Regions from separate parts of the Pseudomonas sp. PVC-5-1 genome, predicted to be linked through region 3. Evidence: riboswitches for the same ligand, from Rfam matches in the RefSeq annotation. Region 3 holds a riboswitch; each other region holds the start of a gene.

Region 1 (10,507 bases), 1.4 Mb from region 3:
TCGTTGACGCACATGGCGACCAGGTCCTGGCCGATGCTGTCGTGCTTGTTCAGGTTCAGTGCCAGACGCAGCTTGGTGCCGACGCCGTCGGTACCGGAGACCAGCACCGGCTGCTTGTAGCCGGCCGGGATCTCGCAGAGGGCGCCGAAGCCGCCCAGGCCACCCATGACTTCAGGGCGTGCGGTGCGTTTTGCCACGCCCTTGATGCGTTCGACCAGTGCTTCGCCGGCGTCGATGTCTACACCGGCGTCCTTGTAGCTCAGGGAGGGTTGCTTGCTCATTGATCCAGGCCTTTAGGAGGGAGGGATTCTTAAAAACGACCATGACGGCCAAGGCCGGCTGGTAAGCGGCGGCTGCCTGAAACGTCAGTGGTCTGTGAAGGCGCGCGATTTTATCAGGGTTGCCGGGCAGCGGCCATCCTCAGGCCGACGGGCAGGGCATGAAAATAGGTAAAAAGTTGGGGGTGTACGCCACAAGGGCCGCGCCATGCACGCGCAGGCGCTGAACCTGTTGCGGCGAGCACCTGTCAGACCCATCACATTTCCCAGGCAATCTCCGCAACCAATCTTTCATCCTCGCGACTGGTTACCTTTCGCCCCCGTGTATAAGGTATAGGCATTGCGGTAAATGGACAGGAATCCTCCATGCGTCTCTTCAATATTCTGGCAGCCGGTTGTCTGGCCCTGATCTCGGCCAGTGCCCAGGCTGAAAATGTCACCGGCCTTTACCAGGTGCGCGAGCCGGTCACAGGGCAGGGCGCCGAAGCCCGTGCCGCGGCTACCATCCAGGCTCTCGATACCCTGGTAACGCGCCTGACCGGCGACCCCAAGGCGGCGCAAAGCCCGGCATTGGCCGCTTTGCGCAAGGACCCGCAGCAAATCATCAACCAGGTCGCCAGCGAAGCCGGGCCACCCGAGTCGGTGTTGGTCGAGTTCGACCCTGGCAGTACCGAACGGGCCTTGCGCAAGGCCGGCCTGGCCTTGTGGGGCAGCAACCGCCCCTCGATTCTCGGCTGGTGGCTGAACGACAGTGTCGAAGGCAGCAACCTGGTAGGTGACGGCCAGGCCAGCGCCCAACCCCTGCGTCGTGCCGCCCAGCACCGTGGCCTGCCGTTGCGCCTGCCGCTGGCCGACCTGCAGGAGCAACTGGTGGCCAATGCCGAGCAGATCGAAGGCGGTGACCCTGCGGCGCTGCGCGAAGCCTCAGGGCGCTACGGCGCCGATGCCTTGCTGGCGGTGCATGCCCGGGAAGCCGATGGCAAATGGCAGGGCAAATGGCAGCTTTGGCTGGGCGACCAGCGTGAACAAGGCACTGCCGAAGGTGCCGACCCGGCAGCGCTGGCCGACGCCGTGATGCTGGCGCTCAGCAGCCGCCTGGCGCCGCGCTACGTCACCCGCCCGGGGGCCAGCAGCCAGTTGCAGGTGCAAGTGCAGGGGATGAACCTGCAGCGCTACGCCGAACTGGCCCGCGTGCTCGAACCCTACGGCCCGCGGCTGCAAATGGCCGAAGGCAGCACCCTGACCTACGGCGTGACTGCCAACCGCGAACAGTTGCGTGCCCAGCTTGGCCTGGCCAAGCTGCAGGAAGTACCGGTAGAGCAGGCGCCCGCTGTGCAGCCCCCTCCAGCTCCGGCAGACGCTGCCGGGGCCGGGCAACCAGTGCCGGCCCAGCCAGCACCCAAGCCGTTCGACGGTTTGCGTTTTCGCTGGTAAGGGGAGCACACCGTGACCGACGTACGTCGTTGGATCTGGCTGGGCGTTGCCCTGCTGGTCGCCGTGCTGCTTTACAGCCTGCACAACATTCTTACCCCGTTCCTGGTCGGCGTGCTGCTGGCCTATCTGGCCGACCCGCTGGTCGACCGCCTGGAGCGCCTGGGGCTGTCGCGCACCTGGGGCGTAGTGGTGGTGTTCGGCCTGTTCACCTTGCTGTTGCTGGCCTTGCTGCTGGTTTTGGTGCCGCTGCTGGCCAAGCAGCTGGTGCGCCTGTACGAACTGGCGCCGCAGATGCTCGACTGGCTCGAGCACGTGGCGCTGCCCTGGGTGCAGAGCCGCCTGGGCCTGGCTGACGGCTTCTGGAAGTTCGACAAGATCAAGGCCGCCATCGGCACGCACATGGGCCAGACCACCGATATCGTCGGTGTGCTGCTGTCCCATGCCACTGCCTCGAGCCTGGCGCTGATGGCCTGGCTGGCCAACATGGTGCTGATCCCGGTGGTGGGTTTCTATCTGCTGCGCGACTGGGACCTGATGATGGCCAAGCTGCGTGGCCTGCTGCCGCGCCAGCGTGAGCCGCAAGTGATGGGCCTTGCAGGCGAATGCCATGAGGTGCTGGGGGCGTTCGTGCGCGGGCAATTGATGGTGATGGTGGCCCTGGGCATCATCTATTCGGCCGGGCTGATGCTGGTGGGGCTGGAACTGGGGTTATTGATCGGCATGCTCGCCGGGTTGGCTGCCATCGTGCCGTACATGGGTTTCATCATCGGCATCGGCGCGGCCCTGGTGGCTGGCCTGTTCCAGTTTGGCGGCGACCTGTACCCGATGCTGGCTATCGTCGCAGTGTTCATGGTCGGCCAGGCGCTGGAAGGCATGGTGCTGACCCCGCTGCTGGTCGGTGACCGCATTGGCCTGCACCCGGTTGCGGTGATTTTCGCGATCCTGGCCGGCGGTGAGCTGTTCGGCTTTACCGGGGTGTTGCTGGCGCTGCCGGTGGCGGCGGTAATCATGGTGCTGCTGCGGCATGTGCATGACTTGTACAAGGAATCGGACATGTATGCCGGGGATATCGACCCGGAGTTGTGATCCCAGGGCCGCCTTAATGCCGGCCAGTTAAGAAAATTGGGGCCGCGTTGCGGCCCTTCGCGGGCTTGCCCGCTCCCACAGATGTGTCGCTGAGCCCATGATTTACGCGCCCCCTGTGGGAGCGGACAAGCCCGTGAAGGGTTGCAAAGCAGCCCCAAAATAGCCAAAAAAAGCGCAACTCATTGATTTTACTTGTGCTATCCGCTGCCGTGATTGTGCGCCCCGCGCTGCGGGTATAGACTTTGCACATTGTTCACCAAAGGCCCCCTGCGGTCCTGTCGACCGCCCGCGAGCATGAAACCACCGATCCAGTTGCCCCTGGGTGTGCGCCTGCGCGATGACGCCACCTTCATCAACTACTATCCGGGCGCCAATGCTGCGGCATTGGGCTACGTCGAGCGGCTATGCGAAGCCGACGCCGGCTGGACCGAGAGCCTTATCTACCTGTGGGGCAAGCAAGGTGTTGGCCGTACCCACCTGCTACAGGCCGCTACCCACCGCTTCCAGCAACGCGGCGAGCCAGCCGTCTACCTGCCGCTGGCGCAATTGCTCGATCGTGGCGTAGGGCTGCTCGACTACCTGGCCCAGTATGAACTGGTGTGCATCGACGACCTGCACGTGATCGCAGGCAAGGCTGACTGGGAAGAGGCCATGTTCCACCTGTTCAACCGCCTGCGTGACAGCGGCCGGCGCCTGCTGCTGGCCGCCTCGGCATCGCCGCGCGAACTGCCGATCAAGCTGCCGGACCTGAAGTCGCGGCTGACCCTGGCCCTGGTGTTCCAGATGCGTGGCCTGTCCGATGAAGACAAGCTGCGTGCCCTGCAACTGCGTGCTTCGCGCCGTGGCCTGCACCTTACCGACGAAGTCGGCCACTTCATCCTCACCCGCGGCGCACGCAGCATGAGCGCGTTGTTCGACCTGCTGGAACGCCTCGATCAGGCCTCGTTGCAGGCACAGCGCAAGCTCACCATCCCTTTCCTCAAAGAAACCCTGGGCTGGTAACCCCGAAAACGCTGGGCCAGAGCGGCAAAACGAAAAAGTCACATCTTTTTCGATAAAATTTGCAAATGGCCATGATAGAGGGCATAGTTTCACCCTTCTAAAGGATTACAGACACGGTCGTGCCCATGCTGAAGCGCTTCGCACCCCTCGTGCCACTCGCACTCGTGACCCTGCTTTTTGGCTGCGCGGCCCAAGGCCCAGCTTCTCATTCAGAGCTGCAGTCCCAGGATCACTCCCCGATCGCCGCACAATCGGCCTTCAAGGCCAAAGCCTCCTCCTCGTCGGTATTCGGCGAGCCGGAAGAGCTGGCTACCGAAGATGACCTGGAGACCTTCTCCAGCAGCAAGCCTTACCAGTTGCCAGCTCTGGCTGACAGCATTCTCGAGCGCGGCATGTCGCTGATCGGCACTCGCTATCGCTTCGGCGGTACCTCGGAGAAGTCCGGCTTCGACTGCAGTGGTTTCATCGGCTATCTGTTCCGCGAAGAGGCGGGTGTGACCCTGCCGCGTTCCACGCGTGAAATGATCAACGTCGATGCCCCGAAAGTGGCCCGCAACAAACTCAAGCCAGGTGACCTGCTGTTTTTCAGCACCAATGGTCGCGGCCGCGTCAGCCATGCTGGCATCTACCTGGGTGACAACCAGTTCATTCACTCCAGCAGCCGCCGCAGCGGTGGTGTGCGCATCGACAGCCTCGGTGACCGCTACTGGAGCAAGACCTTCATCGAAGCCAAGCGTGCCTTGGCCATGGCGCCGACCACCAATATCGCGCGCAACTGATGGCAAAATGATGTACCCTGCCGCGGCGGCGATGCTTTGAAAAAAGCTCGCCGCCGTGCGCATTTATAGAAAGCGTCTAATCTAATTTCTCAACTCTTTTCGGCTGCGGCCCAGCGGACTCAGACAGGATGTTCTGGCCATGGTAAAGATGGCGCGCTTCGCATTTCTCTCCTTGGCAGCCTTGCTGGCTGCCTGCTCCAGCCGTGCGCCTGCGCCGGCCCCTGTGGTACAGCCGCAGGTTACCTATAGCCAGCCCAGCCCTTCGCCGATTGCCGATGACGTGCTGATGCGTGCCATCGGCTTGGTGGGCACGCCTTATCGCTGGGGTGGCAATACGCCGGACTCCGGTTTCGATTGCAGTGGCCTGATCAAGTACGTCTATCGTGATGCTGCCGGCATAAGCCTGCCGCGTTCGACGCGTGAGATGATCGTAATGCGCGCGCCAACCGTGGATGCCAAGTCGCTGCAGTCCGGCGACCTGGTGTTCTTCGCCACCAGTGGCGGCTCGCAGGTCAGCCATGCGGGCATCTATGTCGGGGAAGGGCGCTTCGTGCATGCACCTTCCAGCGGTGGCACGGTGCGTCTGGACTACCTGTCCAACAGCTACTGGGCCAAGGCTTACCTGCAGGCCAAGCGCGTCATTCCGCAAGGGCATCTGGCGCAGAACCCCTGAGGACAGGCGGGGCTTTGCTCACCCGCCAGACCACGTTGCCGACATCATCGGCTACCAGCACGCCGCCACGCCCGTCGGTGATTACGCCGACCGGGCGCCCTTGGGCCTTGCCATGCTCATCCAGAAAACCGGTAAGCAGGTCTACGGGCTTGCCCGAGGGCTTTCCTGATGGGTCGAACGGCACGAAAATCACCTTGTAGCCACTGTGTGGCTTGCGGTTCCACGACCCGTGCTGGCCCACGAATGCCCCTTGTTCGAAGGGCGGTGGTAGCCCGTTCGGTTCGGCGAATGCCAGCCCTAGCGATGCCGTGTGTGGGCCTACGGCGTAGTCGGGCACCAGCGCCTGGGCAACTTTTTCAGGCGCTGGCGGTTGCACGCGCTCGTCCACGTGGCGGCCGTAGTAGCTATAGGGCCAGCCATAGAAACCGCCGTCCTTCACGGAAGTGATGTAGTCCGGTACCAGATCGCTACCGATCTCGTCACGCTCGTTGACTGCCGTCCACAACGTACCGCTGTGCGGCTCCCAGGCCAGGCCGTTAGGGTTGCGCAGGCCGGTGGCGAACAGGCGGTGCTGGCCGCTGGTGGGGTCCACTTCCCAGATCGCGGCGCGCCCCTGTTCCTTGTCCATACCGTTTTCGCCTACGTTGCTGTTGGAGCCGACCGTCACGAAAAGCTTCTTGCTATCAGGGCTGGCGATCACGTTCTTGGTCCAATGGTGGTTGAGCGGCCCGCCTGGCAACTCGACCACTGGCTGGCCTTCATTGCGAATTTGCATGGCACCGGGCTCATAGTGAAAGCGCAGCAACCTGTCGGTGTTGGCGATATACAGGTCCTTGCCGACCAGCGCCATGCCGAACGGTGAGTTGAGCTCTTCGATGAAGGTTGTACGGATTTCAGCCACGCCGTCGTGGTCGGCATCACGTAGCAGGGTAATGCGGTTTGCGCTAGGTACGCCTGCGCCTGCCCGCTTCATCACCTTCTTCATGACCCAGCCGCGCAGGCCCTTGCCATCTTCGGGCTTGGGCGGGGCATTGGTTTCGGCCACCAGGACGTCGCCGTTGGGCAGCAGGTATAGCCAGCGAGGGTGGTCGAGCCCGCTGGCGAACGCTTTCACCTGAGTGCCTGGTGCTGTCTCGGGCTTGGCGTCCTTGGGCCAGCCCACTGCCGGGGCGATATTCACGGTGGGGAGGGTGGTCTTGACCGGAGCAGGCAGCTGGGGGGTTGGGCCACTACCGTCGAGTACATTCAGCAGGGCGGTTTCGCCGCAGGCAGTCAGGCTGGCGGCCAATAACCAAGGCGTCAGGTGTTTCATGGGGCGGCGTCCTCCTAACAGGGCCTATGAATTGAGAGGTCGGTGACATTCGCCAGGTTCCCGGAACCATCCAACTGCCGTTGCCGTTGCCGTTGCCGTTGCCGTTGCCGTTGCCGTTGCCGTTGCTTTTGCTTTTGCTTTTTAAGCGCGCGGTAGTTCAGGCACCGCCGATTGCGACTTCAGGAGGCCGAGCGAAGGGACTGCGGAGGGAGGTGACGGGCATGGATGCCCGTCAAGCGCTGAGGCCCCATGGATGGGGCCTGCAGCGCGTACTCCCGGGAGCAGGCCCGTAGCGAGGGGACCCCGGAGCGCAGCGTAGGGGCCGGATGATAGGAGCCAGCGTTTTTTGGTTACTTTTTGTCGCGTTTGACAAAAAGTGACCCGCCGTAAGGGCGGAAAGGTGAATAAGCGCCACCTTCGAGAATGAATGTTGACCTTGTTGTTGATGCCCACGCTTGAAAGCGAAGAGCGAAGAGCGAAGAGCGAAGAGCGGAAGAGTACTGGTTTTGATCTCGCGCATAGTCCATTTATGATGGCGACGCTGACTCACCTTTTCGCCCTTACGGCGAGTCACTTTTTGTCAAACGCGACAAAAAGTAACCAAAAAACGCTGCGCTCCCATCATCCGGCCCCTCCGCTACGCTACGGGGTTCCCTCGCGCCGGTCTTGCTCCCGGGAGGACGCGCTGCAGGCCCCATCCATGGGGCCTCAGCGCTTGACGGGCATCCATGCCCGTCACCTCCCTCCGCAAGACCTCTGCTCGGCCTCCTGAAGTCGCGAAGATCAAGATCAAGATCAAGATCAAGATCAAGATCAAGATCAAGATCAAGATCAAGAGCAAGAGCAAGAGCAAGAGCAAGAGCAAGAGCAAGAGCAAGAGCAAGAGCAAGAGCAAGAGCAAGAGCAAGAGCAAAAATCGTCAGAAACCGCAGTCGTGTAATACCAGTAATCGGAACTGGCTCCTCATGAAGGCTGGGCGTGGGGCACCTGCGGTGGCTCGCTTCACTACGACAGGAGACTTAAATAGGGCTCTGTGGGAGCGGGCGCGCCCGCGAACACCGGCGCAGCCGGTGCCAGCCACCGCGCTGGATTCTTCGCGGGCACGCCCGCTCTCACAACGGCCAAGTCGCGCTTGCGAAACGAGTTCCGGTCCCGGCCCGAGCCGAAGTTGCTTCAAGCCTGCTTGAGCAACAACGCCACCCCCGGGAAATACTGCCCCAGTTCGTTGTGCAACTTGCGATAGGCATACGGGAAGTACCAGGCGATGGCACAGGCGGTATGTTTCTGCAGATCGTCGACCAGGTCCTGCAGTTCCTCGGGGCTGGCATGCTGGCCAGCCTTCCACGGGCTGATGAACAGTGCACCAGCTTTCAACTGGCTGGGGTAGGCCACCTGGCGCGCCAGGGCAGTGGTCTGCTGCAGGGCGTCGGCCATGTCCAGCCGAGCGATTCTTGGCCAGCGCTGACTGACACTGAGGTACAGCGCTTCATCGGCACTGCTGATCGACAGGTCGCAGCGCCCTTCGTGTTCACCTTCGTCGCGCTGCTTCTTGCCGGCAAACTGCTGCAGCGCCGCCAGTTCGGCTTGCCAGGCCGCTGCGGCAAGCAGCCCCGTATTGGCGGCAGCGCCATGCCAGTAAGGTGCTTCGGCATCGCCAGCAAACTGGTTGAAGCGGTCAATACAGTCGCCCCAGCGCTCCAGCACCGGAGCAAGAAACTCCAGGCGCGGGTTGTTGATGATCTGGCCTCGCATGCTGCGCTCTCCTGTTGTAGTTGTGATCGCGTTCAGCTGAAAATGATGGCTATGTGATATCACTGTATTCAGTGTGGCACAACAAGGTGAATTGGCCATTACCCAGGCGGAGCCTGTTCGGCTGCAAAGCGGCCCGCTTCGATTGACGCTCCCGGTCCAACCCTCTAACCTTCGCGCGTGTTTCAGGTGCCCTGCCAGCCCCGACTGGGCAGGGTGAAACTGGGAAGCCGGTGGGTGCCAGCATGGCGCGATTCCGGCGCTGCCCCCGCAACGGTAGGTGAGTCGCGGCCGCGCAGGGCCACTGGGTGCCAGCACCCGGGAAGGCGCGCAGGCCTGGGCCAAGGCCCGCTCACAAGCCCGGAGACCGGCCTGATACTGCCAACGGCATCACGGAGGGTGATGCGCGGTGCACCGTTGCCTACGGCCACGGCCCCTGCGCGTTCTCCGTCTGCCCGCCTTTTATCTGTCGCCGCGCGTTGCCGCGGGCGCCAGCCAGCGGAGAACCCTGATGAGCGAAGCCACCGAACGCGACGAACGCCACCTGGCGCGCATGCAGCGCAAGAAGGCGATCATCGACGAACGCATCGCCAATTCCCCCAACGAATGCGGCCTGCTGCTGGTACTGACCGGCAATGGCAAGGGCAAGAGCAGCTCGGCCTTCGGTATGCTCGCGCGCGCACTGGGCCATGGCATGCAATGCGGTGTGGTGCAGTTCATCAAAGGCCGCAACAGCACCGGCGAAGAGCTGTTCTTCCGCCGTTTCCCCGAGCAGGTGCGCTACCACGTGATGGGCGAGGGCTTTACCTGGGAAACCCAGGATCGCCAGCGCGACATCGCCGCCGCCGAAGCCGCCTGGGCCGTTTCGCGCCAGTTGCTGCAAGACCCTGCCGTGCAGTTCGTGGTGCTCGATGAACTGAACATCGCCCTCAAGCACGGCTACCTCGACCTTGACCAGGTGCTGTCCGACATCCAGGCCCGCCCACCGATGCAGCATGTGATCGTCACTGGCCGTGCCGCGAAACCCGAGATGATCGAGCTGGCCGACACCGTGACCGAAATGGGCATGCTCAAGCACGCGTTCCAGGCCGGTATCCGTGCACAGAAGGGCGTGGAACTGTGAGCCAGTCGCGCCATTGCCCTGCGGTACTGATCGCGGCACCGGCCTCTGGTCAGGGCAAGACCACCGTCACCGCCGCCCTGGCCCGCCTGCACCGCAACCTTGGGCGCAAGGTGCGGGTGTTCAAGTGCGGCCCCGACTTTCTCGACCCGATGATCCTTGAGCGGGCCAGCGGCGCGCCGGTGTACCAGCTCGACCTGTGGATGATCGGCGCCGAGGAAAGCCGCCGCCTACTGTGGGAGGCAGCCGGCGAGGCCGACCTGATCCTGATCGAAGGGGTGATGGGGCTGTTCGACGGCACGCCGTCCAGCGCCGACCTGGCGCGTCACTTCGGCGTGCCGGTACTGGCGGTGATAGATGGCACGGCCATGGCCCAGACCTTTGGCGCCCTGGCCCTGGGCCTGGCACGCTACCAGGCGGACCTGCCGTTTGCCGGTGTGTTGGCCAACCGGGTGGGCAGCCTGCGCCACGCGCAACTGCTGGAAGGTAGCCTGACCGAAGGCCTGCGCTGGTATGGCGGCTTGTCCCGCGAGCGCGGTATAGAGCTACCCAGCCGCCACCTGGGGCTGGTCCAGGCCAGCGAGCTGAACGACCTGGACGCTCGTCTGGATGCCGCTGCCGAAGCGCTTGGCGCCAGTTGCGATGCCGCCTTGCCGCCGCCAGTGACCTTTGCCGAACCCGAGCCGCAAGCCAGTGTCGCCTCGTTGACCGGTGTGCGCATTGGCGTGGCGCGGGACGAGGCCTTTGCCTTCACCTATGGCGCCAACCTCGACCTGCTGCGCAACCTGGGCGCGCAGCTGGAGTTTTTCTCGCCGCTGCATGACCGCGAACTACCAGCAGTGGACAGCCTGTATCTGCCGGGCGGTTATCCCGAACTGCACCACCACGCCCTGGCTGCCAACGCGCCGATGAGCGAGGCGATCCGTGCCCATCACGCCCAGGGCAAACCGTTGCTGGCAGAGTGCGGCGGCATGCTGTACCTGCTCGATGCCCTGACCGACGTGGCCGGCGAGCGTGCCGAGCTGCTCGGCCTGCTGCCGGGCGAAGCGACCATGCAGAAGCGCCTGGCTGCCT
Region 2 (10,507 bases), 550 kb from region 3:
TGATGTCGCGCCGCCGCGCCTTCAGGCGGGCGAACCAGCGCACCGGCAGGTACAGCGAAACTGCCAGCAGCACTGCCCCCAGCCACACCGCGGCGATGCCATCGAAGCCGAAGTAGTCGCCATGGTTGCGGCCGAACAGCGCCACGCTGGCCAGGTACAGCAGCTTCAGTACATACAGGTGCAGCAGGTAGAAGAACATCGGTGCCGCGCCGAACACTGCCAGGGCACTGATCCAGCGGGCCTGGCCGGCGCGTTCGAAGGCGCGCAGCAACAGCAGGCCACAGCCCAGGGTCAGGGCCAGGAACAGCAGCGATGGCGGGTACTTGGTGATGTTGAAGAAGCTCATCAGGGTTTGCGTGACGGCCGGGTAAACGCTCCACGGCGCCTCGCCGTAGCCGTTGACCAGGCGCAGCACGACAAAGCCCAGCAGCGCGATCAGCCCGGCCAGCAGCAGGCGATGCTGACGCTGGCCGGCCTCGCTGCCACGGGCGAACCAAGGGCCCAGGCCGTAGCCCAGGGCGATGACCCCGATCCACGGCAGCACCGGGTAGGAGGTGCGCAGGCGCAGGTTTTCGGAGAGCTCCAGCCAACCCCGGTCATGCAGGATCGCCCATGGCACATGCAGGGCGGATTCGACGCCGAAGTGCAGGCCATCGAGCAGGTTGTGGCCGGCGATGATGATTGCGCCCACGGCGATCAGGGCGGCACGTGGCAACCACACCAGCAGCGACAGGGCGATCATGCTCACGCCGATGGCCCAGATCACTTGCAGGTAGATGACGCTGGGCGGCAGCTGGAAGGTCCAGGCGAAGTTGACCAGGGTGAACTCCAGCACCACCAGGAACAGCCCGCGCTTGAACAGGAACGCCGAGACATCGCCGCGGCCCTGGTGTTTCTCGCCGTACAGCCAGGCCGACAGGCCGGTCAGCAAGACGAACACCGGCGCGCACAGGTGGGCCAGGGTGCGGCTGAAGAACAGCGTGGGCTCGGTGGTATCAATGGCCATCGGGTCACTGACCTGGCGGTGCAGGAAGAAGGTTTCGCGGACGTGGTCCAGGAGCATGAACAGGATTACCAGGCCGCGCAGGGCGTCGATGCTCTGCAGGCGCTGGGTGAGCAGGGTGGGGGTGGCACTGGCGCTTGTCATGGGAGGTCGCTGATAGGAATGGATGTCAACTGAAACGTTATCTTATAACTAAATGGTGGTGAGTTGGTAACTGTTTTTGTGGGGCCTGTACCGGCCCTTTCGCGGGCTTGCCCGCTCCCACAGGAAGTTCACCCATTCTGAAATCTGTGCAGTACCTGTGGGAGCGGGCAAGCCCGCGAAGAGGCCGGTGCAGGCAGTGCAGGTCAGAAGCTGTAATCCACCGTCGCAAAGTACGACCGTGGCATCCCCATCAGCCACTGCTGGCCACTGAACGCCGACTGCACATACTCACGGTCGAACAGGTTGTTCAACTGCAACCCCAGCCGCACATCCGGCAACACCTGCCAGCCGATGTCGGCATCCACCACGGTGTAGCCGGGGGCGCTCTGGGTGTTGGCGGTATTGGCGTAGCGCTCGTCCACATAACGCGCGCCAATGCCGGCCTTCAGCCGCTGGCCGAAGCCTTTGCTCAGCCACAGGTTGGCGGTACGGCGCGGGACATTGGCCGGGCGATTGCCCGCACGGTCCTGCGCCATGCCGCCGACGATTTCGTCGAAGTCGTCGTACCTTGCGCGCACGATCGCCGCGTTGGCCGACACCTGCCACTGGTGCGCCAGCGCCAGTTCCAGGGTTGCCTCCAGGCCGTCGGACGTCTGCTGGCCAGCCTGCTGCTTCTCGTGGGTGACCGGGTCATCCACCAGCAGCTTCTTCTTGACGATGTGGTAGGCCGCCAATGTCCATTCGCCACGCCCTTCCCAGAAGCGCTGCTTCAGGCCCACTTCGGTCTGCCTGGCCTCGGTCAGGTCGTAGTGCATCTGGTTGGCGCTGAGGCTGATGAGGTTGTCGACCCCATCCTCGCTGGTGGAGTACTGGCCATACAGCGACAGGTCGTCGCTGACCGCGAGCACCAGCCCGGCACGCCAGTTGCCGCCTTGCAGGCTGCGGTCGCTGCGGCTGTCGGTGGTCAGTTTTTCCTGGTCGATGTGGTTCTGGTCGCGGCGCACGCCGGTGACCAGCGACAGGCGATCGCTCAACTGCAGGCGGTTTTCGGCAAACAGGGCAAAGGTGTGGGTGGTGGACAGCGTTTGCGGGCGCAGCGGCGAGGCGCTGTGGAACCAACCCGGTTGTGGCTGCCACGGGTCGACGTAGTCACCGCCCACATCGTTGTAGGGCGCGTTGCTGTCAACGTTGAAGCGGACCTTGTTGTACTCGGCGCCGACCACGGTCTTGCTGGCCAGGCCAAACAGCCTGTGGTCGAGGGTGAAGGCCTGTCGGTCGCCGAACTGTTCCTGGTTGTGCTTGATCTGCAGATAGCTGCCGCGCAGCAGCTGCTGGCGCCCGGCATCCCAGCTGTACTCCTCGGCATTGCGCCAGTGACGGCGGCTCTTGATGTAGTACAGCTGGTTGCTGGCGCTGAGGTGATCGTTCAACGTCCAGTCGGTATTCAGGCGTGTCCATTCATCGACGTAATGCTGCACGTCGTCCTGCACGTTGTAGTTCTTCTTGCGCAGGCTGCTGCGGTAGTGGCCGTCGATCAGCGGGGTGCCGTAGTAGTTGGCAGGCTGCGCATCGCCACGGTCGTGAGCGAGGGTGAAGCTGAGGTCGTCGCTGGCATCGAAGCGCAGCGCGGCGCTCAGCGCCAGGCTGCGTGACGGGGTGCGGTCGACCCAACCGTTACCGGTTTGCTGGTTCAGGGCCAGGCGGTAGCTCAGGCGCTCACCGAGGCTGCCGCCGCTGTCCAGGCCGAGCTGCTGGCGGTCCCACGAACCGTAGCCCAGGCGCAGGTGGTTGCGTACCTCGCCGGCAAACGGCTTTTTCGGGATCACGTTGACCACCGCCCCGGTGGCGCCTTCGCCATACAGCACCGAAGCCGGGCCGCGAATGACATCGATGCGCTCGACCATCCACGGGTCGACCGGGAACGTCTGGGTGCCGGCACCGGTGTACAGGCGTGCGCCGTCGAACAAAGTCATCACCGAGCCGTGCCCGGTAAAACCGCGGGCGGACAGGCCCGTGCCGCCGTCGCCCGGGGAGCCGATGTAGCTGATGCCCGGTGAGCGGGTCACCGCGTCCTGCACAGTGAGGTTGTTGCGCTGCTGGATCTGCTCGGCGCTGATGCTGCTGGTGCTGGCCGGTGTCTCCAGGGCGCTGAGGCCCAGGCGCGAGCCAGCCTGGGTCGGGGTGGCCAGGTCGATGGCGTGGCTGTCGAGCGTGTCGGTGATGGCCGTGGAGGGCAGGGCCAGTGGTTGTCGCTCGAGGTCATCGGCCAGGGCCGGCAGGGAAACGGCCAGGCAGGCCGCCAAGGGGTGAAGCTTGAAGATACGGGACATGTCGTTCCACTACTGCAGGAATGAATGGATCCCGGTGGAAAACACGCAAAGGCGCACCGTGCACGCAGGCGCACGCACGGATACCGGCCTGCGCCCGCCCACCGCGGGTTGCCAAGTGAAGCTCCAGGCCGGTCTCCGGGCTTGCGAGGGGCATGAAACCTTCACCTTCCCATGCAAGTGCACAGTGGTATCTCGAAGGGTTCGCTCGCTTACCGTTGCGGGGGCAGCGCCGGACTTGTCGTGGGCAACACGACGCACCGGCTTCCCGTTTCACCCTGCGCGCGGCGGCGCAGGGCACCTGAAACTGGCGGGCATATGACCATTGAAACGCGGGGGCGTCAATTCTGCCTGTTACCAGTGAAACAACTCTCGTCGTGCCCCCTCGGTAATCGCCACGATTCCCGGGTGCTTGACCTTGCGCTCCACCGAAATGGCATAGAACGACTCATGCACCGCCTCGGTCTGCCCGATCAGCTCCACGCCATATTGGCGGCACACCTCCTCGGCGATCACGCTGGGCGCGACGAAGATGCCGCTGCCCGACTGCCCGAATGCCTGCATCAAGGCACTGTCATCGAACTCGCCCACGATGCGTGGCTGCACCTGCTGCTCACCCAGCCAGCGCAGCAGGCGGCTGCGTACCACGGTCTCCTGCCCGGGGATAAGCAATGGCGCATCCTGCAGGCAGGCGGGGAAGGGGCCTTCCAGGCGGTGTGCCAGCGCCGGGGTGGCGAAGAAGCTCAACCCACACTCGCCCAATTTCTGGCTATAACCCTTGATGTCCAGGTGGCTGGGCATGGGGCTGTCGGAAATCACCAGGTCCAGGCGCTGGATCGCCAGGTCGGCCAGCAGCCGTTCGAGCTTGTCTTCGCGGCAGTTGATACGCAGCACGTCGTCCAGCTCCATGGTCGGTGCCAGCAGGCGGTAGACGATGGACTTGGGTACCACGTCCGCCACGCCCACGCGGAACAGGATCTGCTCCTGCGGGCCGGCCCGCAGCATGGCCTCCAGCTCGCTTCCCAGCTGGAACATCTGCTCGGCATAGATCAGCGTCTGGCGCCCGGTTTCGGTCAGTTCCAGCTGGCGCCCCACGCGCTGGAACAGCTCCAGGCCATAGGTCTGCTCGAACAGGCTGATCTGACCGCTGATGGTTTGCGGGGTCAGGTTCAACTGTTCGCTGGCGCGGGCGATGCTGCCGGTCTTGGCCACGGCCCAGAAGTAGTGCAACTGCCGATAGTTGAGCATCGGTATCGTTCCGGATTCGTAAAAACCGAAGTATAACCGCTGAAAATACGAATTTTCCGGATGTGTTGCGCTCTTTAGAATGCGACTCCATCAGGCGCCGTGTGCGCCGCCGGAACATGAAAAGCGAGGAACCCATGCTGCAACTAAAATCCATCGGCACGCCGCTGGTGCTGGCCTTGGCCCTGTTCACCCTGGCCGGTTGCGAGCAGGCCGAGAAATCCGCCCAGCAGATGCTCGACCAGGCCGCGCAGTCGGCCAAGCAGGCCATCGACGACACCAACAAGGCCGCACAGCAGGCGTTGAGCGAGGCCATCGGCAGCGAAGGGCAAAAGCCCAAGGACGCCGACAAGAAAGAAGACACCCAGGAAATCTGACCCCCAACCGCTGCTGCAGGATTTGAACAATGGAATACTTGCTGGAACTCGTCGCTAGCCCTACCGCCTGGGTTGCCCTGGCTACGCTGGTGGCCATGGAAGTCGTGCTGGGCATCGACAACCTGATTTTCATCTCCATCCTGACCAACAAGCTGCCGGTGGAGTACCGCTCCAAGGCGCGCCGTATCGGTATCAGCATGGCCCTGGTCATGCGCCTGGCCTTGCTCAGCACGGTGGCCTGGATCGTCCAGCTGACGGACCCGGTGTTTGAAGTATTCGGCAATGCCTTCTCCTGGAAGGACGTGATCCTGATTGCCGGTGGCCTGTTCCTGCTGTGGAAGGCGACCAAGGAAATCCACGAGAACGTCGACCCGCACGGGGCCAAGGAAGAAGCCAAGGTGTCGTCGACGGTTACCCTGGGCTTTGCCGCGGCGATCTTCCAGATCCTGCTGCTGGACATCGTCTTCTCGGTCGACAGCATCATCACCGCCGTGGGCATGACCGAGCACCTGCCTATCATGATCATTGCCGTTATCACTGCCGTGATCGTCATGATGGTGGCCGCCGACCCGTTGGCCAACTTCATCAACGACAACCCGACCGTGGTGATGCTGGCCCTGGGCTTCCTGATCATGATCGGCATGACGCTGATCGCCGAAGGTTTCGGCGCCCATGTACCGAAGGGGTATGTGTACGCGGCCATGGCCTTCTCGACGGCGATCGAGATCCTCAACATCCTGGCCCGTCGGGCACGGTTGAAGCGTGAGGCGGCTGAAGGTTGATGTAAAAAATGCGGGGCGCTCGCGCCCCGTTCGCGGGCTTGCCCGCTCCCACAGGTGCCGCGTCAGCCAGATAGCTACGCGGCCCCAGTGGGAGCGGGCAAGCCCGCGAATGGGGGTAGGGAAAATCTTTAGTCAGTGCACCCCGGCATGCCGCCGCGACCGGCGCACAGGCTGTGGCTTGGCGGGGGCCTGCGGTGGCAGGTGGTGGTGGGAATGACGCCGCACGATACGCAGTACACCCCATAGCATGGCGGCTGCAACGCTCAGCCACATGCCAACCAGCATGAGGATTGCCATGGTCAGGCTCATCTGTGCCTCCATCTCTACGGGCCGCGCTCGGTCGCCGACGCTGGCCTTCCAGACACTGCTTTAGTCTAGTCTTTCGCCTGTGACGTTCCATTGACCAAAGGTCTATTGCTTGGTCCGATTTGCTCCTAAGCGGTGTCGGACTATACCCGCGCCGCTGTCCGACCTATGATCGGTGGCCAGAGCCGGGCGCTGCCTGCCCGGCGTTGGAGCAAGCGAGTGTCCATGCAGCAACCTTCCTTCAAGACCATCCCTCGTCGGCTGCTGGCTGCCTGCCTGGTTGCAGCCAGCCTGGCCGGTTGCGCCAGCGCACCCTCCGGCAACCTCAAGGGCCTGCCGCAGCGGGTCGAAATCAGCAGCGTGCCGTTCTACCGTGGCAACGCCAACCACAGCGGGGCCATGGCATTGGCGGCGGTGCTGTCGCAACAGGGGGCTCCGATCACGCCGGGGCTGCTGGACAAGCCGCTGAACCTGCCGCAGGGCGCCGAGGCCCTGGACACCGGCATCCCCCGGGTGGCGCGCGACTACGGCATGGTGGTGTATCCGCTGGACAAGCAGCTGGACGCGCTGTTGACCCAGGTGGCGGCGGGCAACCCGGTGCTGCTGCGTTACGAGGATGGTTCGGCCTGGTGGAGCGAGCCACGCTACGCCGTGCTGATCGGCTACGACCGCTACAAGCAGCGGGTGCTGTTGCGTTCGGGCATGCACCGGCGGCAGTTGATGGCGTTCGATGACTTTGCCTCGGCGTGGGCGAAGCTTGGGAGCTGGGCGGTGCTGGTGCAGCCACCTCGGCAGCTGCCAGCCCAGGTGGACCGCCAGCGCTGGTTGCAGGCTGCCGATGAACTGGCCCGGGCGGGGCAGGAGATTGCGGCGAAGCAGGCTGTGAGTAGCCTGAACAAATAGCTTTGTCTGTACCGGCCCTTTCGCGGGCACCCCCGCTCCCACAGGGACCGTGCAACCAGCACAAATCCTGTGGGAGCGGGCGTGCCCGCGAAGAGGCCAAGCCTGCCTACATCAGAAGCCCAGGCGATCGCGCAGGCTGTAGTACCAGGCGCCAATGGCGCTGAACGGCACGCGCAGCATCTGGCCACCCGGGAACGGGTAGTGCGGCAGCCCGGCGAAGGCGTCGAAACGCTCGGCCTGGCCACGCATGGCCTCGGCCAGCACCTTGCCCGCCAGGTGGGTGTAGGTCACGCCGTGACCCGAGCAGCCCTGGGAGTAGTAGATATTGTCGCCGATACGGCCAACCTGTGGCAGACGCGACAGGGTCAGCAGGAAGTTGCCGGTCCAGGCGTAGTCGATCTTCACGTTCTTCAGTTGCGGGAAGGCCTTGAGCATCTTCGGACGGATGATCGCCTCGATGTTGGCCGGGTCACGCGCGCCGTACACCACGCCACCACCGAAGATCAGGCGCTTGTCGCTGGTCAGGCGGTAGTAGTCGAGCAGGTAGTTGCAATCCTCGACGCAGTAGTCCTGCGGCAGCAGGGTGCGCGCCAGCTCGTCGCCCAGCGGTTCGGTGGTGATCACCTGGGTGCCGCATGGCATGGACTTGCTGGCCAGCTCCGGCACCAGGTTGCCCAGGTAGGCGTTGCCGGCGACGATGATGAACTTGGCGCGGACCTTGCCCTGCGGGGTGTGCACCACCGGGTTGGCGCTGCGCTCGATGCGTACGGCCGGGGTTTGCTCATAGATGATGCCGCCCAGCGACTCGACCGCAGCGGCTTCGCCCAGGGCCAGGTTCAGCGGGTGGATGTGGCCGCCGCTCATGTCCAGCATGCCGCCCACATAGTTGTCGCAGGCGACCACTTCGCGGATGCGCTTCTGGTCCATCAGCTCCAGCTGGTTGTGACCGAAGCGTTCCCACAGGCGCTTTTGCGACTCCAGGTGGCCCATCTGCTTGCTGGTGAGGGCAGCGAACACGCCACCGTCCTTCAGGTCGCACTGGATGTTGTACTTGGCCACGCGCTCACGAATGATGCGCCCGCCTTCGAAGGCCATGTGGCCCAGCAGCTGAGCCTGCTTGGGGCCGACGGTGCGCTCGATGACGTCGATGTCGCGGCTGTAGCTGTTGACGATCTGGCCGCCGTTGCGGCCCGATGCGCCGAAGCCGACCTTGGCTGCTTCGACGATGCTCACCTTGAAGCCGTTCTCCAGCAGGAACAGGGCGCTGGACAGGCCGGTGTAGCCGGCGCCGATGATGCACACATCGGTTTCCACCTCACCCTGCAGCGCCGGACGTGGCGGCACCGGGTTGGCCGAGGCGGCGTAGTAGGACTGGGGGTAGGGGGTGTTAGCCATGCTGCAGGAACCTCGTGTTTTATATTTTTAACGAATGTACCGATGCTATCAATAATAATAAACACCCGCTAGTCGTCCGTTGAAAATCCTTTACTCGGTCCCCGCCAGCGCACTTTTCTATAAAGAGTTTAAGATTCAGTAGGTTAGCGCGAAAAAAAGTGTTGACAGGGTTTTTGGAATGGGTAGAATGCGCACCACACGACAGGCACATAGCTCAGTTGGTTAGAGCACCACCTTGACATGGTGGGGGTCGTTGGTTCGAGTCCAATTGTGCCTACCAAATCGAAGAAGGGGTGATCCGCAAGGGTCACCCCTTTTTTCATTGGGTTCTCGCGGCCTGGTGCTGCACAGCAGGCCCTTATGCACGAACTCGCAAAGTTTTTGATTTTTCTGAAAAAAACGCTTTACAGGTACGCATTTGATCACTAATATGCGCACCACACGACAGGCACATAGCTCAGTTGGTTAGAGCACCACCTTGACATGGTGGGGGTCGTTGGTTCGAGTCCAATTGTGCCTACCAAATCGAAAAAGGGCGATCAGCAATGATCGCCCTTTTTGCTGTGCGCATGAAGAAGCGTGTAACGTTTGGTCGCGGTTCGGGGCATTGCCCGGCGTGCTAGAATCCGCCCCTTCGAATCTGGAGGTACACGCGTGCGCAAACTGGCTGTGGTAATGGCAGTGCTCGCCCTGGCGGGCTGTGAGAACGAGGTCGAAGGCGTGCACAAACAGGTGGCCGAACACCTGCACAACCCCAAGACCGCCAAGTTCGGCAACGTGCGGATCGACACCCAGGGCACCATCTGCGGCCAGGTCCGTGGCAAGGATGATGCCGGGCAGTACGAGGCCTACCGCAGCTACGTGGCCATCAAGCGCGATGGCCAGTACGAAATCATCGTCGACGACAGCGGCAACAACCTGCGCATCCGCGAGATGTGCGGCGGCGCCGAGCTGCAGCGCCGCGCCGAGGCCCTGGCTGGCCAGCCGGCCCCGCAAGGCTGGGATGTGGAAGTGATCCAGGGTGCAAACATGGGCGCGCTCAGCGACATGACCGCACGCCTGATCGAAAAGGGCATCCCGTCCTCGGTGGAGTACCGCGACGGCAAGCCGGTGGTGCTGATGGGGCCGTTCCCCACCCGTGAGGAAGCCGAAGCGCGCAAGGCCGAGGTGATGGCCAAGCTGGGTACCGATTCGGTGGTGATCCAGCACGGCGCAGCGCGCTGAAAACTCTGTGTGAGTGGGGGCTGTAGGAGCGGCCTTGTGTCGCGACGGGCTGCGAAGCAGTCCCGGGATTTCGGCATCACAGCAGATTCTTTGGGGCTGCTTTGCAGCCCGTCGCGACGCAAGGCCGCTCCTACAGGGCGTGCGCCAGCTTCCGGGTTTCGAGCAGTCACACGCGCGCTAGACATTGTCCGCACAGTTTTGGCTATGCTTGTCAGGAAGAAGCCGAACGGGGAGGGCCTCATGTCTACACTGGAGCGGGCCATTGCCGTGGCCGCCAGGGCGCATGAAGGGCAATACGACAAGGGTGGGGCCGCTTATATCCTCCACCCGCTACGTGTGATGATGCGGGTTTCCACAACCGAACAACGGATTGTCGCGGTGCTGCACGATGTGATCGAAGACACCCCGCTGACCCTGTCCGACCTGGCGCGCGAGGGTTTCGCGCTGAAAATCCTTGCCGCCTTGCTGGCGCTCAGCCGCCGTGAGGGCGAGGCCTACCAGGACTTCGTGGTGCGCCTGGGCGGTGACCCGCTGGCGCGCACCGTCAAGCTGGCCGATCTGGCCGACAACAGCGACCTTTCGCGCATCCCGTGCCCAAGCCCCACCGACCTGGCGCGGCTGGCGCGTTACCGCGAAGCCAGCGCCTACCTGCAGGCCTTGGCTTGAGGCTGAATGCAGTCAGTCTTCCTTCGGTACCGTCCAGAAAATCTGCACGCCGCCATCGTCGCGGTGGGCGAGGGTGACGTTATCGTTTTCGGCGATTTCCTCTAGCAGGGTTTCCCAATCTTCCGGGGTTTCCTG
Region 3 (10,507 bases):
CTCCAGGTGCTGCGTCTGCACCTGGGGCAAAGCCGCCAACGGATGCCCGCTGGCCACGTACACCCCAAACTCTGCCTGCTCGGGCAAGCGTGCCACGGCAACGTCAGCGGGGTAGCTGGGCTGGGTGGCAAGAATGCCGACGTGTGCCAGGCCCTGCTGGATCAGCTCGATCACATCGGCATCTTCCGACGGGCCGCAGCGCAGCTCGGTATGCGGGTAGTGCTGGGCGAAGCGGGCCATCACCGCGCCCTGGAAGGTCACGCTGTAGCTGTCCGACATCACCACCGAGACCAGTGCCTCGATGTTTTCCGCCAGCCGCACCGCCAGGGCATCGAGCTGGGCGCTGGCATCGAGAATCGCCTCCACATGGCTCAGCACCTGCCGCCCAGCCTCGTTCAGTGTAGGGTGGCGACCGCCACGCTCGAACAACGGGCAACCCATATCGGCCTCGAAATTGGCGATGGCAATGCTGATGGTGGACTGGCTTTTGCGCAACTTGCGCGCCGCAGCGGAGAACGAACCCAGCGATGCGGCTTCGACAAAGGCGACCAGAGCTTCGGGTGAGTAGCGCATGGTATTGATAAAACCGATGGTAGCTATGTCGCGAGTATCAGTTCTATCAAAGAAAATAGGAAGCACGACTCACGCACTGGATGGAATCTGCAATGAAAAATGTCTCTTTCACCGAACGCCTGGTTCACGCCGTCGGCTATGAAGTGTTCGCCGTGCTGCTGTGTGCGCCGCTGTTGTCCTGGATCATGGGCAAGTCGCTGGCGACGGCGGGGGCGCTGGCGGTGACCCTCTCGGTGATCGCCATGCTGTGGAACATGGTCTATAACGCGCTGGTCGATCGCTACGTGCGGGTCGAGCGCATCCACTGGAAGGCCAGCGCACGCTTTGCACACGGCCTGGGCTTCGAAGCCGGGCTGGTGGTGTGGTGCCTGCCGGTGGCGGCGTGGATGCTGGAAATTTCGTTGCTGCAGGCGTTCATGGTGGAGTTGGGCTTCTTCGTGATCATCCTGCCCTACACCGTGCTGTACAACTGGGCCTTCGACAAAGCCCGGCACCTGCTGATGCAGCGTCGCCTTGCATGAAAACCACCAGCCTGCGCTGCTCCTCGATTTGTGCATTGCGCGGATATCCTGGGGCTGCTTCGCAGCCCTTTCGCGACACAAGGCCGCTCCTACAGGGATGGCTCAGGCTTCAGGCTTGCGCTGTACCTGTGGGAGCGGCTTTAGCCGCGAACACCGGTGCAGCCGGTGCACCCAATAAAAAGGGGCATGCCATCGCTGGCATGCCCCATTTTTCAAAACGTTAGAGCGCCTCAGGCAACCTTGACGATCCAGCCAGCCGGTGCTTCCACGTCACCGCTCTGGATACCGGTCAGCTCGTTGTAGAGCTTCTGGGTAACCGGGCCGACCTTTTCCAGGTCGTGGAACACGTGCAGCTTGCCGTTGTACTCGATGCCGCCGATCGGGGTGATCACCGCAGCGGTACCGCAGGCGCCGGCTTCGATGAAGCGGTCCAGCTTGTTGATTTCCACATCGCCTTCGATCACTTTCAGGCCCAGGCGCGATTGCGCCAGTTCCATCAGCGACAGGCGGGTGATGCCTGGCAGCACCGAAGCCGATTTCGGGGTGACGAACTCGTTGTTGGCGGTGATGCCGAAGAAGTTGGCCGAACCGACTTCCTCGATCTTGGTGTGGGTCAGCGGGTCGAGGTAGATGGCGTCGGCGAAGTTGGCTTTCTTCGCTTCTGCACCCGGCTGCAGGCTGGCGGCGTAGTTGCCACCGACCTTGGCCGCGCCGGTGCCTTGCGGGGCTGCGCGGTCGAAGCTGGAAATCTGGAAGTTGTGCGGCTTCATGCCGCCCTTGAAGTACGAGCCAACCGGGATGGCGAAGATCGAGAAGATGAACTCGGGGGCGGTGCGCACGCCAATGTTGTCACCGGTGCCGATCACGAACGGGCGCAGGTAGAGGGCGCCTTTACCATGCGGTGGCACGAACTTCTCGTTGGCCTTGACCACTTGCTTGCACGCCTCGATGAACACATCGGTCGGCACCTGCGGCATCAGCAGGCGGGCGCAGCTGCGCTGCATGCGGGCGGCGTTCTGGTCCGGGCGGAACAGGTTGATCGAACCGTCCTTGCAACGGTAGGCCTTGAGGCCCTCGAAGCACTGCTGGCCGTAGTGCAGGGCAGTGGAGCCTTCACTGATGTGCAGTACGTTGTCTTCGGTCAGGGTGCCCTTGTCCCACTCGCCATTGCGCCATACGGACAGGTAGCGTTTGTCGGTCTTGATGTAGTCGAAACCCAGCTTGTCCCAATTAATGCTTTCGTTGCTCATGACACCCTCATTGTCTTGCAAGTGCCCGATTGCTCGGGCTGCTGTTATATGCGCACCACGCCACCATAATACATCCGTGGCAGATCGGGAACGGCCAGTCACGAATTGATAGCCTGCAATGCATTTATTGCGGCTTCTACAGGTGCAGGTACTCGTCCAGCGCCAGCCGGTCGAGCAGTACCTGGTCGTGGGACACCACCACCAGCGCCCCGCGAAACTGCCCGATCATGTGTTCCAGTGCGGCCAGCGACGGCAGGTCCAGGTGGTTGCCGGGTTCGTCCAGCAGCAACAGGTCGAGCGGCCGTTCGCGGTACAGCACGGCGGCCAGTGCTGCCTTCATCCGTTCACCGCCGCTGAGCAGGCCGCTGGGCAGTTCGATGCGGGCCGCATCCAGGCCAAGTTGCGCCAGGCGGCTGCGCAAGTCGCCCTGGGCCAATGTCGGGTTTGCCTGGTGCAGGTGGTCGAGCACGCTGGTATGGCCTGGTAGTGCGCTGCAGTGCTGGTCAAGCAGGGCGGTTTCACCACTGAGGCGCAGGCTGTCGGGCGGTGCTGGCAACTCGCCGTTCATCAGCTTGAGCAGGGTGGACTTGCCACTGCCATTGGCGCCGACCAGACCCACCCGCTGGCCCAGGCACAAGCGCAGGTTCAATGGTTTGCGCGTGCCGCGGGGTAGGTGCAGCGCCTGCAAGGCCAGCACTTCGCGGCCCGGATGACGCTGCGGCGTGGGTGCATGCAGGGTAATGGCGCAGTCCTGCTCGACTTCGCGAGCGGCGTCACGCACTTTGCCCTGCAGCGCCTGCCGGGCGTCGCGATGGTCGCGGCACTGCTTGCCCGCAGTGGCCTGGCTGCGTTCCTGCTGGCGGTCGACCAGGATCTTGGCCTGGTTGGCGTGCCTGGCGTTGCGCCCGGCGCGGGCTTGATGACGTTCCAGGTCTTCGCGCTGGCGCTGCAGTTCGCGCGCCTGGCGTTGCTGCTCCTGTTTCAGCCGGGCAAGTTGCTGTTGGGCCAGCGCCGTCTGGCTGGCTTTCTGGGCCGAATAGAAGCTGTAGTTGCCGCCATAGGCCTGCAAGCCCAGGCTGGACAATTCGACGATGCGCGTCATGTGCGCGAGCAGGCTGCGATCATGGCTGATCACCAGCAAGCCCCGGTCCCAGGCTTCGATCATGCTCAGCAGTTGGGCGCGGGCGTTGCTGTCCAGGTGATTGCTCGGTTCGTCGAGGATCAGGTAGTCCGCTTCGCTGAGCCAGGCGCCGACCAGCGCCACGCGCATGGCCTGGCCACCGCTCAGGCTGTGGGCGGGCTGGTGCCAGTCGAGCTGGCCCAGGCCGTGGCGTTGCAGGTGCCCCTGCAATTGCTCGCGGATATCCCAGCGTTCGCCGACGGTGTCGAAGTCACTGGGTGCGACGCTGCCTTGCTCGATGCGCTCCAGCGCAGCGAGCACCGCGCCCACCTGGGCCAGGTCGGCGACCGTGGCGCTGTGCTCGATCACCTGCTGGTCCAGAAGATGGATGCGCCCAAGGCGCCGACACTGGCCGCTGCTTGGTTCGCGCTGGCCGGCAAGTACCTGCCCGAGCAGGCTCTTGCCCACACCGTTGCGCCCGACCAGGCCGGTGCGGCGTTGGTCGAAGGTTTCGCTGAGGTCGGTAAATAACAGCCTGCCGTCAGGCAAGGCCAAGGAGACGCTGTCCAGCGTCAGGATCGACGTGTTCGTCATGCACAACTCCACAAATGCCGCGACATCTCCGGAGCGAACCGGAGGCTGAAGACTGGCCGTCGAAGGGACGGCGGCATCAATGGCGCATTGGACGAACACCTCGTGACAGGGGAATGCGTAGCCTAACGGATAGAGGCATCGTTGTCGCGGAAAACAGATTCCGCGAGTGCGCCGCGTGCGCTGTAGGAGCGGCCTTGTGTCGCGATAGGGCTGCGAAGCAGCCCCAGCAATTTGTGCCACTATGCTGAAACCCTGGGGCTGCTTCGCAGCCCTATCGCGACACAAGGCCGCTCCTACAAGAGCCAGGGCCGCGCATGCCCCTGGTTCAGCGCCCCATCAAGCGCCTGGTCCAGTCGCCCCCGTGGCTCTGCTGGCAGGCCTCTTCACTGTCAAACCGCACATGCCAGGCCGGATGATCCAGCTGAATGCCGGCCTGCTCCAGCGCAAGGCCTGTCAGTGCCAGCATGCGCACCTTCGCGTCGCCCGCCACGGCGGCGGCCTTGTCGGCCTCTCGCTCGAACACCCAGGTAATACGCAGGCTGGCCGGAAAATTCTCGGGCGCGAGACGATGGGTAAGCCAGCTGAAACCGACGATCTCCGCCTTGGCGGTTTCGCAGGCTTCGGTCAGGCAAACCACCAGTTCACGCTCCAGGCGTGCCATATCGCGCTTGTTCAGGGGTTTCACCGGTGGGCCTCGCTGCTCAAAGCCACCACTGTAACGCAGTTGCGCCACTTGCTGTCGGCCAGCCCGACAGCAATGGTTGACCACCCGCCAGCCACTGCGTAGCCTTGCCACTTCGAGGTTCTTCGGCCAGGCCGAAGCTAAGACGGGAACGCGGTACAAGCCGCGGCTGCCCCCGCAACTGTAAGCACCGACAACGGATCGACACAGCCACTGCGCCCGCGCGCGGGAAGGCGTCATCCCGCCAGCCCGCTGCACCAGCGGGTACATGGAACGGTGCGAGCCAGGAGACCTGCCTCGTCACGTTTTCGACTTTCAACCGGGCGGGGTGATCCGGTGGCGAACAAGCCCGGCCGGCCTGGCCTGCGGCTGTCGTCCTGCATGCCCGCGCCAATCTGCCAAGGGCAATGCGACATGAAAACACTGGCCAAGCTCCCCGTCACCATCGTCACCGGCTTCCTCGGCTCGGGCAAGACTACCTTGCTGCGCCACATGCTCGACAACGCCCAGGGCCGCCGCATTGCGGTGATCGTCAACGAGTTCGGCGAACTGGGCATCGACGGCGAAATCCTCAAGCAGTGCAGCATCGGTTGCACCGAAGAAGAAGCCACCGGCCGCGTCTACGAGCTGGCCAACGGCTGCCTGTGCTGCACCGTGCAGGAAGAGTTCTTCCCGGTGATGCGCGAGCTGGTGGCACGCCGTGGCGACCTGGACCATATCCTCATCGAAACCAGCGGCCTGGCCCTGCCCAAACCGCTGGTGCAAGCCTTCCAGTGGCCGGAAATCCGCAATGCCTGCACCGTCGACGCGGTGATCACGGTGGTCGATAGCCCTGCGGTGGCCGCCGGCACCTTCGCCGCCTACCCGGACCAGGTCGATGCCCAGCGCAAGCTCGACCCCAACCTGGACCACGAGTCGCCGCTGCACGAACTGTTCGCCGACCAGCTGGCCAGCGCCGACCTGGTGGTGCTGAACAAGGCCGACCTGATCGACGCCGAAGGCCTGGCCAAGGTCCGCGCCGAGGTGGCTGAAGAACTGCCGCCGGCGGTCAAGGTGATCGAGGCCAGCAGCGGCAAGCTGCCGCTGGAGGTGCTGCTGGGCGTGGGCGCCGAGTCCGAGGCGCACATCGATGGCCGCCGTACCCACCACGATTCGCATCATGACGGCGATGACCATGACGATCATGACCACGACGCCTTCGACTCCATCTCCATCGACCTGCCCGAAGCCGACGAAAGCCTGCTGCTCGACGCCCTGACCCAGCTGGTGGTGGAATTCGGCATCCTGCGCGCCAAAGGCTTCGCTGCCATCCCGGGCAAGCCGATGCGCCTGCTGGTGCAAGGCGTGGGTACCCGTTTCGACAAGCACTTCGACCGCGCCTGGCGCGCCGACGAGCCGCGCATCACACGCCTGGTGCTGATTGGCCAGGACCTTGACGCCGCCCAGCTGGAAGCGCGCCTGCGCCAGGCACTGGGCGCCTGACGCATGCACCTGCTGCGGACCCAGCCCGGCGGCTTCGTGCCGGATGACAGCATTGCCGACCTCGGCCAGACGCCCGCCGAGCTGGTGATTCTCTGCAGCGGCGATTCGCACCTGGCATTGCTCGCCGATACCGCCGAGCAATTGCCCGAGGATTACCCCAGCCTGCGCCTGGCCAACCCGATGCAGGTACAGAACCATGCCTCGGTCGACCTGTACGTCGACCAGGTGCTGCGCCATGCCAAAGTCATCCTGGTGTCGCTGCACGGCGGCGTCGGCTACTGGCGCTATGGCGTCGAGCAGTTGGTCGAGTTGGCCGGCCGTGGCGTGCAGCTGATCCTGGTGCCGGGTGACGACCGCCCCGACCCGGAGCTGACCAGCCTGGGCAGTGTCAGCGGCGAGCAGGCCGAACGCCTTTGGCACTACTTGCGCCAGGGCGGCAAGGCCAACGCCATCAACCTGTTCAACTGCCTGGCCAGCCAGTGGCTGGGCCGCGACTATGCCTGGGACGAGCCGCAGCCGCTGCCGCGCACTGCCGTGTATCACCCGGCCAAGGGCAGCGCCACGCTGGAGGATTGGTACCCGCAGTGGCACCCCGAGCAGCCGGTGGCGCCACTGTTGTTCTACCGCTCGCACCTGCAGGCGGCCAATACCGCGTTCATCGATGTGTTCTGCCAGCGCCTGCAGGCCGCCGGGCTCAACCCGTTGCCGATCGCCGTGGCCAGCCTCAAGGAAAGCGCCTGCCTGGAGCAGGTCGAAGCCTGGCTGGACGAGGTGGGTGCCGAAGTGCTGGTCAACACCACCGGCTTTGCCCTGTCCAGCCCCGAACGCCCCAACCTGCGCCCGTTCCGTCGCGACATCCCGGTGCTGCAGGCCATCTGCGCGCAAGACAACCAGCCCGGCTGGGAAGCCAGCGAGCAGGGCCTGGGGGCGCGTGACCTGGCCATGCACATTGCCCTGCCCGAACTGGACGGGCGCATCATCACCCGCCCGGTCAGTTTCAAGGACATGGCCTGGCGCAGCGAACGCAGCCAGTCCGACGTGGTCTGCTACCGCGCCCACCCCGAGCGCATGGACTTTGTCGCCGAACTGGCCCGCCGTTGGGTCGAACTGGCGCGCCTGCCGAATGCGCAAAAGCGCGTGGCCCTGGTGCTGGCCAACTACCCGACCCGGGATGGCCGCATTGGCAACGGCGTTGGCCTGGACACGCCAGCGGCCGCGCTGAACATACTCAAGGCCCTGCAGGCCGAAGGCTATCCGCTGGCCGACTTGCCGGGCAGCGGCACGCAGCTGATCCATCAGTTGCTCGGTGGCGTGACCAACGACCTCGACCAGCTGGACCTGCGCCCGTGCGCGCAGAGCCTGAGCCTGGCCGACTACAAGGCCGCCTTCGAGCGCCTGCCAGAGGCAAACCGCCAGGCCGTGCTGGAACGCTGGGGGCCGCCGCAGCAGGACCCGATGTACCGCAGTGGCCGGCTGATGGTGGCCGGCCTGCGCTTTGGCTTGACCTTTGTCGGCATCCAGCCGGCGCGCGGTTACCAGGTGGACCCCAGCGCGGTGTACCACGACCCGGACCTGGTGCCACCGCACGGCTACCTGGCATTTCACTTCTGGTTGCGCCATGCCTTTGCCGCCGACGCGGTGATCCATGTCGGCAAGCACGGCAACCTCGAATGGCTGCCCGGCAAGGGCGTCGGGTTGTCGGCGCAGTGCTGGCCGGACGCCTTGCTCGGCCCGCTGCCGAACATCTATCCGTTCATCGTCAACGACCCGGGCGAGGGCGCCCAGGCCAAGCGCCGCACCCAGGCGGTGATCATCGACCACCTGATGCCGCCGCTGACCCGTGCCGAAACCTACGGCCCGTTGCGCCACCTGGAGCAATTGGCCGACGAGTTCTACGAAGCGCAGCTGCTCGACCCGCGGCGCGCTCGCGAGTTGCAGCGCGACATTCTCGAACTGGTCAAGGCCAATCACATTGACCGTGAACTGCAGCTGGAAGGCCAGCTGGACGATGCCGCCGTATGGCTGCCACGCCTGGATACCTACCTGTGCGACCTGAAGGAATCGCAGATTCGCGATGGCCTGCATGTGTTCGGCCAGTCCCCGGAAGGCCGGCTGCGGCTGGATACCTTGCTGGCGCTGTTACGGGTCGAGCGTGGCGACGGTCGCGGTGGCAATGCCAGCCTGTTACGGGCCCTGGCCAAGGCGCTGGTGCCAGGCTTCGATCCGCTCGATTGTGAACTTGGCCAGCCGTGGCAAGGGCCACGCCCGGAACAACTGCAGGCCATGAGCAGCGAGCCTTGGCGCACCTGTGGCGATACCCGCGAACGCCTCGAACTGTTGGCGCTGCAGTTGATCGACCAGGCGCTGTGCGGCACCGTGCATTTACCTGCCCAGAGCGAATGGCAGCCGGTGCACGATGTGGTACGGACGCTGCGAGAATCGGTGGCACCCAGCCTGGACGCCTGCGGCAGCGCCGAAATGGATGGCCTGCTGGCGGCGCTGGCCGGGCGTTTCGTGCCCGCCGGCCCCAGTGGCGCACCCAGTCGTGGTCGCCTGGACGTGCTGCCCACCGGTCGCAACTTCTATACCGTGGACGTGCGCAACCTGCCCACCACCACCGCCTGGCGCCTGGGCTTCGCCTCCGCCAACCTGATCCTGGAGCGCCATCTGCAGGACCACGGCGATCACCTGCGCCAACTCGGCCTTTCGGTGTGGGGCACGGCAACCATGCGTACCGGCGGTGATGATATCGCCCAGGCCATGGCGCTGATGGGCGTGAGACCGGTATGGGCCACCGGTAGCCAGCGGGTCGACGATTTCGAGATCCTGCCGCTCAGCCTGCTCGACCGCCCGCGGGTGGATGTGACCTTGCGCGTTTCCGGCTTTTTCCGTGATGCCTTCGGCAACCTCATCCGCCTGTTCGATGCCGCAGTGCAGGCGGTAGCCGCACTTGATGAACCCGAGGATCTCAACCCCCTGGCCGCCCGCGTGCGTAGCGAGCGTGCCGCGCTGCAGGCGCAGGGCGTGGACGCCGAGCGTGCCGCGCGCCAGGCTGGCTGGAGGGTGTTCGGTGCCAAGCCCGGGGCCTATGGCGCCGGGGTGCAGAACGCCATCGACGGGCGCCTGTGGCACAGCCGCGACGACCTGGCCGAGGTTTACCTCAACCACGGCGGCTATGCCTACGGCGCCAGCGACGACGGAACCCCGGCCCGAGCCCAGTTCGCCCAGCGCCTGGCCAAGGTGCAGGCGGTGCTGCAGAACCAGGACAACCACGAACACGACCTGCTCGATTCCAACGACTATTACCAGTTCCAGGGTGGCATGCTGGCGGCGTCGGAAACCTTGTCCGGTGCGGCAGTTGCCAGTTATCACGGCGACCATAGCCAGGCCGACCGGCCGCGCATCCGTACCCTCAAGGAAGAGCTGAACCGGGTTATCCGCGCCCGGGCGCTGAACCCGAAATGGATCGACGGGGCCAAGCGCCACGGCTACAAGGGCGCCTTCGAGATGGCGGCGACGGTCGACAACCTGTTCGCCTTCGACGCCACCACGCAACTGATCGACGACCATCATTACCAGGCGCTGGCCGATGCCTACGTGCTCGACCCGGCGACCCGCGACTTCATGCGCGAGCACAACCCCGAGGCCCTGCGCGACCTTACCGAGCGTTTGCTGGAGGCCCAGCAGCGCGGTCTGTGGCAGGCACCGGGCGACTACCGTGAAGCCCTCGAGGAACAACTGCTCGACGGCGAGGAACAGGCTTGAAATGAGTGAACCCGTGCAATTTCCACTGGCAGCCGTGGTCGGTGCCGATGACCTGAAACTGGCGCTGTGCCTGACCGCAATCGACCCGAAGATCGGCGGCGTGCTGATCGAGGGGCCACGTGGCATGGCCAAGAGTACCCTGGCCCGTGGCTTGGCCGACCTGCTCGGTGAGGGGCCGTTCGTGACCCTGCCACTGGGCGCCAGCGAAGAGCGGTTGGTCGGCACCCTCGACCTGGATGCCGCACTGGGGCAGGGCAAGGCGCAGTTCTCCCCAGGGGTACTGGCCCAGGCCGATGGTGGCGTGCTGTACGTCGATGAGGTGAACCTGCTGCCCGACACCCTCGTCGACCTGTTGCTCGATGTGGCGGCCAGTGGCACCAACCGTATCGAGCGCGACGGCATCTCGCACCGGCACAGTGCCCGCTTCGTACTGATCGGCACCATGAATCCGGAGGAGGGCGAACTGCGCCCGCAGTTGCTCGACCGCTTTGGCCTCAATGTGGCCCTGGAAGGCTTGCCC

Evidence for each region. Region 3 has a riboswitch for cobalamin ahead of cobW (cobalamin biosynthesis protein CobW). Riboswitches for the same ligand answer to the same signal wherever they lie in the genome.
Region 1: another riboswitch for cobalamin. It lies ahead of cobO (cob(I)yrinic acid a,c-diamide adenosyltransferase); the one in region 3 lies ahead of cobW (cobalamin biosynthesis protein CobW).
Region 2: another riboswitch for cobalamin. It lies ahead of AC2T3R_RS09605 (TonB-dependent receptor); the one in region 3 lies ahead of cobW (cobalamin biosynthesis protein CobW).

Annotation. Positions count from the first base shown of each region.
Region 1 covers NZ_CM172024.1:1,304,617-1,315,123, forward strand. Annotated here, with positions in the region: gene purM (phosphoribosylformylglycinamidine cyclo-ligase) at 1-281, opposite strand, end outside; gene AC2T3R_RS06015 (DUF2066 domain-containing protein) at 645-1,712, shown strand; gene AC2T3R_RS06020 (AI-2E family transporter) at 1,725-2,798, shown strand; gene hda (DnaA regulatory inactivator Hda) at 3,093-3,800, shown strand; gene AC2T3R_RS06030 (C40 family peptidase) at 3,926-4,579, shown strand; gene AC2T3R_RS06035 (C40 family peptidase) at 4,719-5,252, shown strand; gene AC2T3R_RS06040 (PQQ-dependent sugar dehydrogenase) at 5,218-6,564, opposite strand; gene AC2T3R_RS06045 (hypothetical protein) at 7,293-7,751, shown strand; gene AC2T3R_RS06050 (hypothetical protein) at 7,738-8,316, opposite strand; cobalamin riboswitch at 8,484-8,703, shown strand; gene cobO (cob(I)yrinic acid a,c-diamide adenosyltransferase) at 8,825-9,436, shown strand; gene AC2T3R_RS06060 (cobyrinic acid a,c-diamide synthase CobB) at 9,433-10,507, shown strand, end outside.
Region 2 covers NZ_CM172024.1:2,111,360-2,121,866, forward strand. Annotated here, with positions in the region: gene AC2T3R_RS09600 (acetyltransferase domain-containing protein) at 1-1,147, opposite strand, end outside; gene AC2T3R_RS09605 (TonB-dependent receptor) at 1,351-3,477, opposite strand; cobalamin riboswitch at 3,587-3,794, opposite strand; gene nhaR (transcriptional activator NhaR) at 3,829-4,722, opposite strand; gene AC2T3R_RS09615 (hypothetical protein) at 4,857-5,096, shown strand; gene AC2T3R_RS09620 (TerC family protein) at 5,126-5,878, shown strand; gene AC2T3R_RS09625 (hypothetical protein) at 6,011-6,187, opposite strand; gene AC2T3R_RS09630 (peptidase C39 family protein) at 6,353-7,087, shown strand; gene AC2T3R_RS09635 (NAD(P)/FAD-dependent oxidoreductase) at 7,199-8,482, opposite strand; tRNA gene AC2T3R_RS09640 (tRNA-Val) at 8,686-8,762, shown strand; tRNA gene AC2T3R_RS09645 (tRNA-Val) at 8,929-9,005, shown strand; gene AC2T3R_RS09650 (SPOR domain-containing protein) at 9,137-9,706, shown strand; gene AC2T3R_RS09655 (HD domain-containing protein) at 9,947-10,372, shown strand; gene AC2T3R_RS09660 (DUF1654 domain-containing protein) at 10,385-10,507, opposite strand, start outside.
Region 3 covers NZ_CM172024.1:2,662,498-2,673,004, forward strand. Annotated here, with positions in the region: gene AC2T3R_RS12060 (LysR family transcriptional regulator) at 1-573, opposite strand, end outside; gene AC2T3R_RS12065 (multidrug/biocide efflux PACE transporter) at 666-1,094, shown strand; gene AC2T3R_RS12070 (branched-chain amino acid aminotransferase) at 1,325-2,344, opposite strand; gene AC2T3R_RS12075 (ATP-binding cassette domain-containing protein) at 2,481-4,058, opposite strand; gene AC2T3R_RS12080 (hypothetical protein) at 4,384-4,743, opposite strand; cobalamin riboswitch at 4,842-5,054, shown strand; gene cobW (cobalamin biosynthesis protein CobW) at 5,155-6,222, shown strand; gene cobN (cobaltochelatase subunit CobN) at 6,226-9,987, shown strand; gene AC2T3R_RS12095 (magnesium chelatase ATPase subunit I) at 9,989-10,507, shown strand, end outside.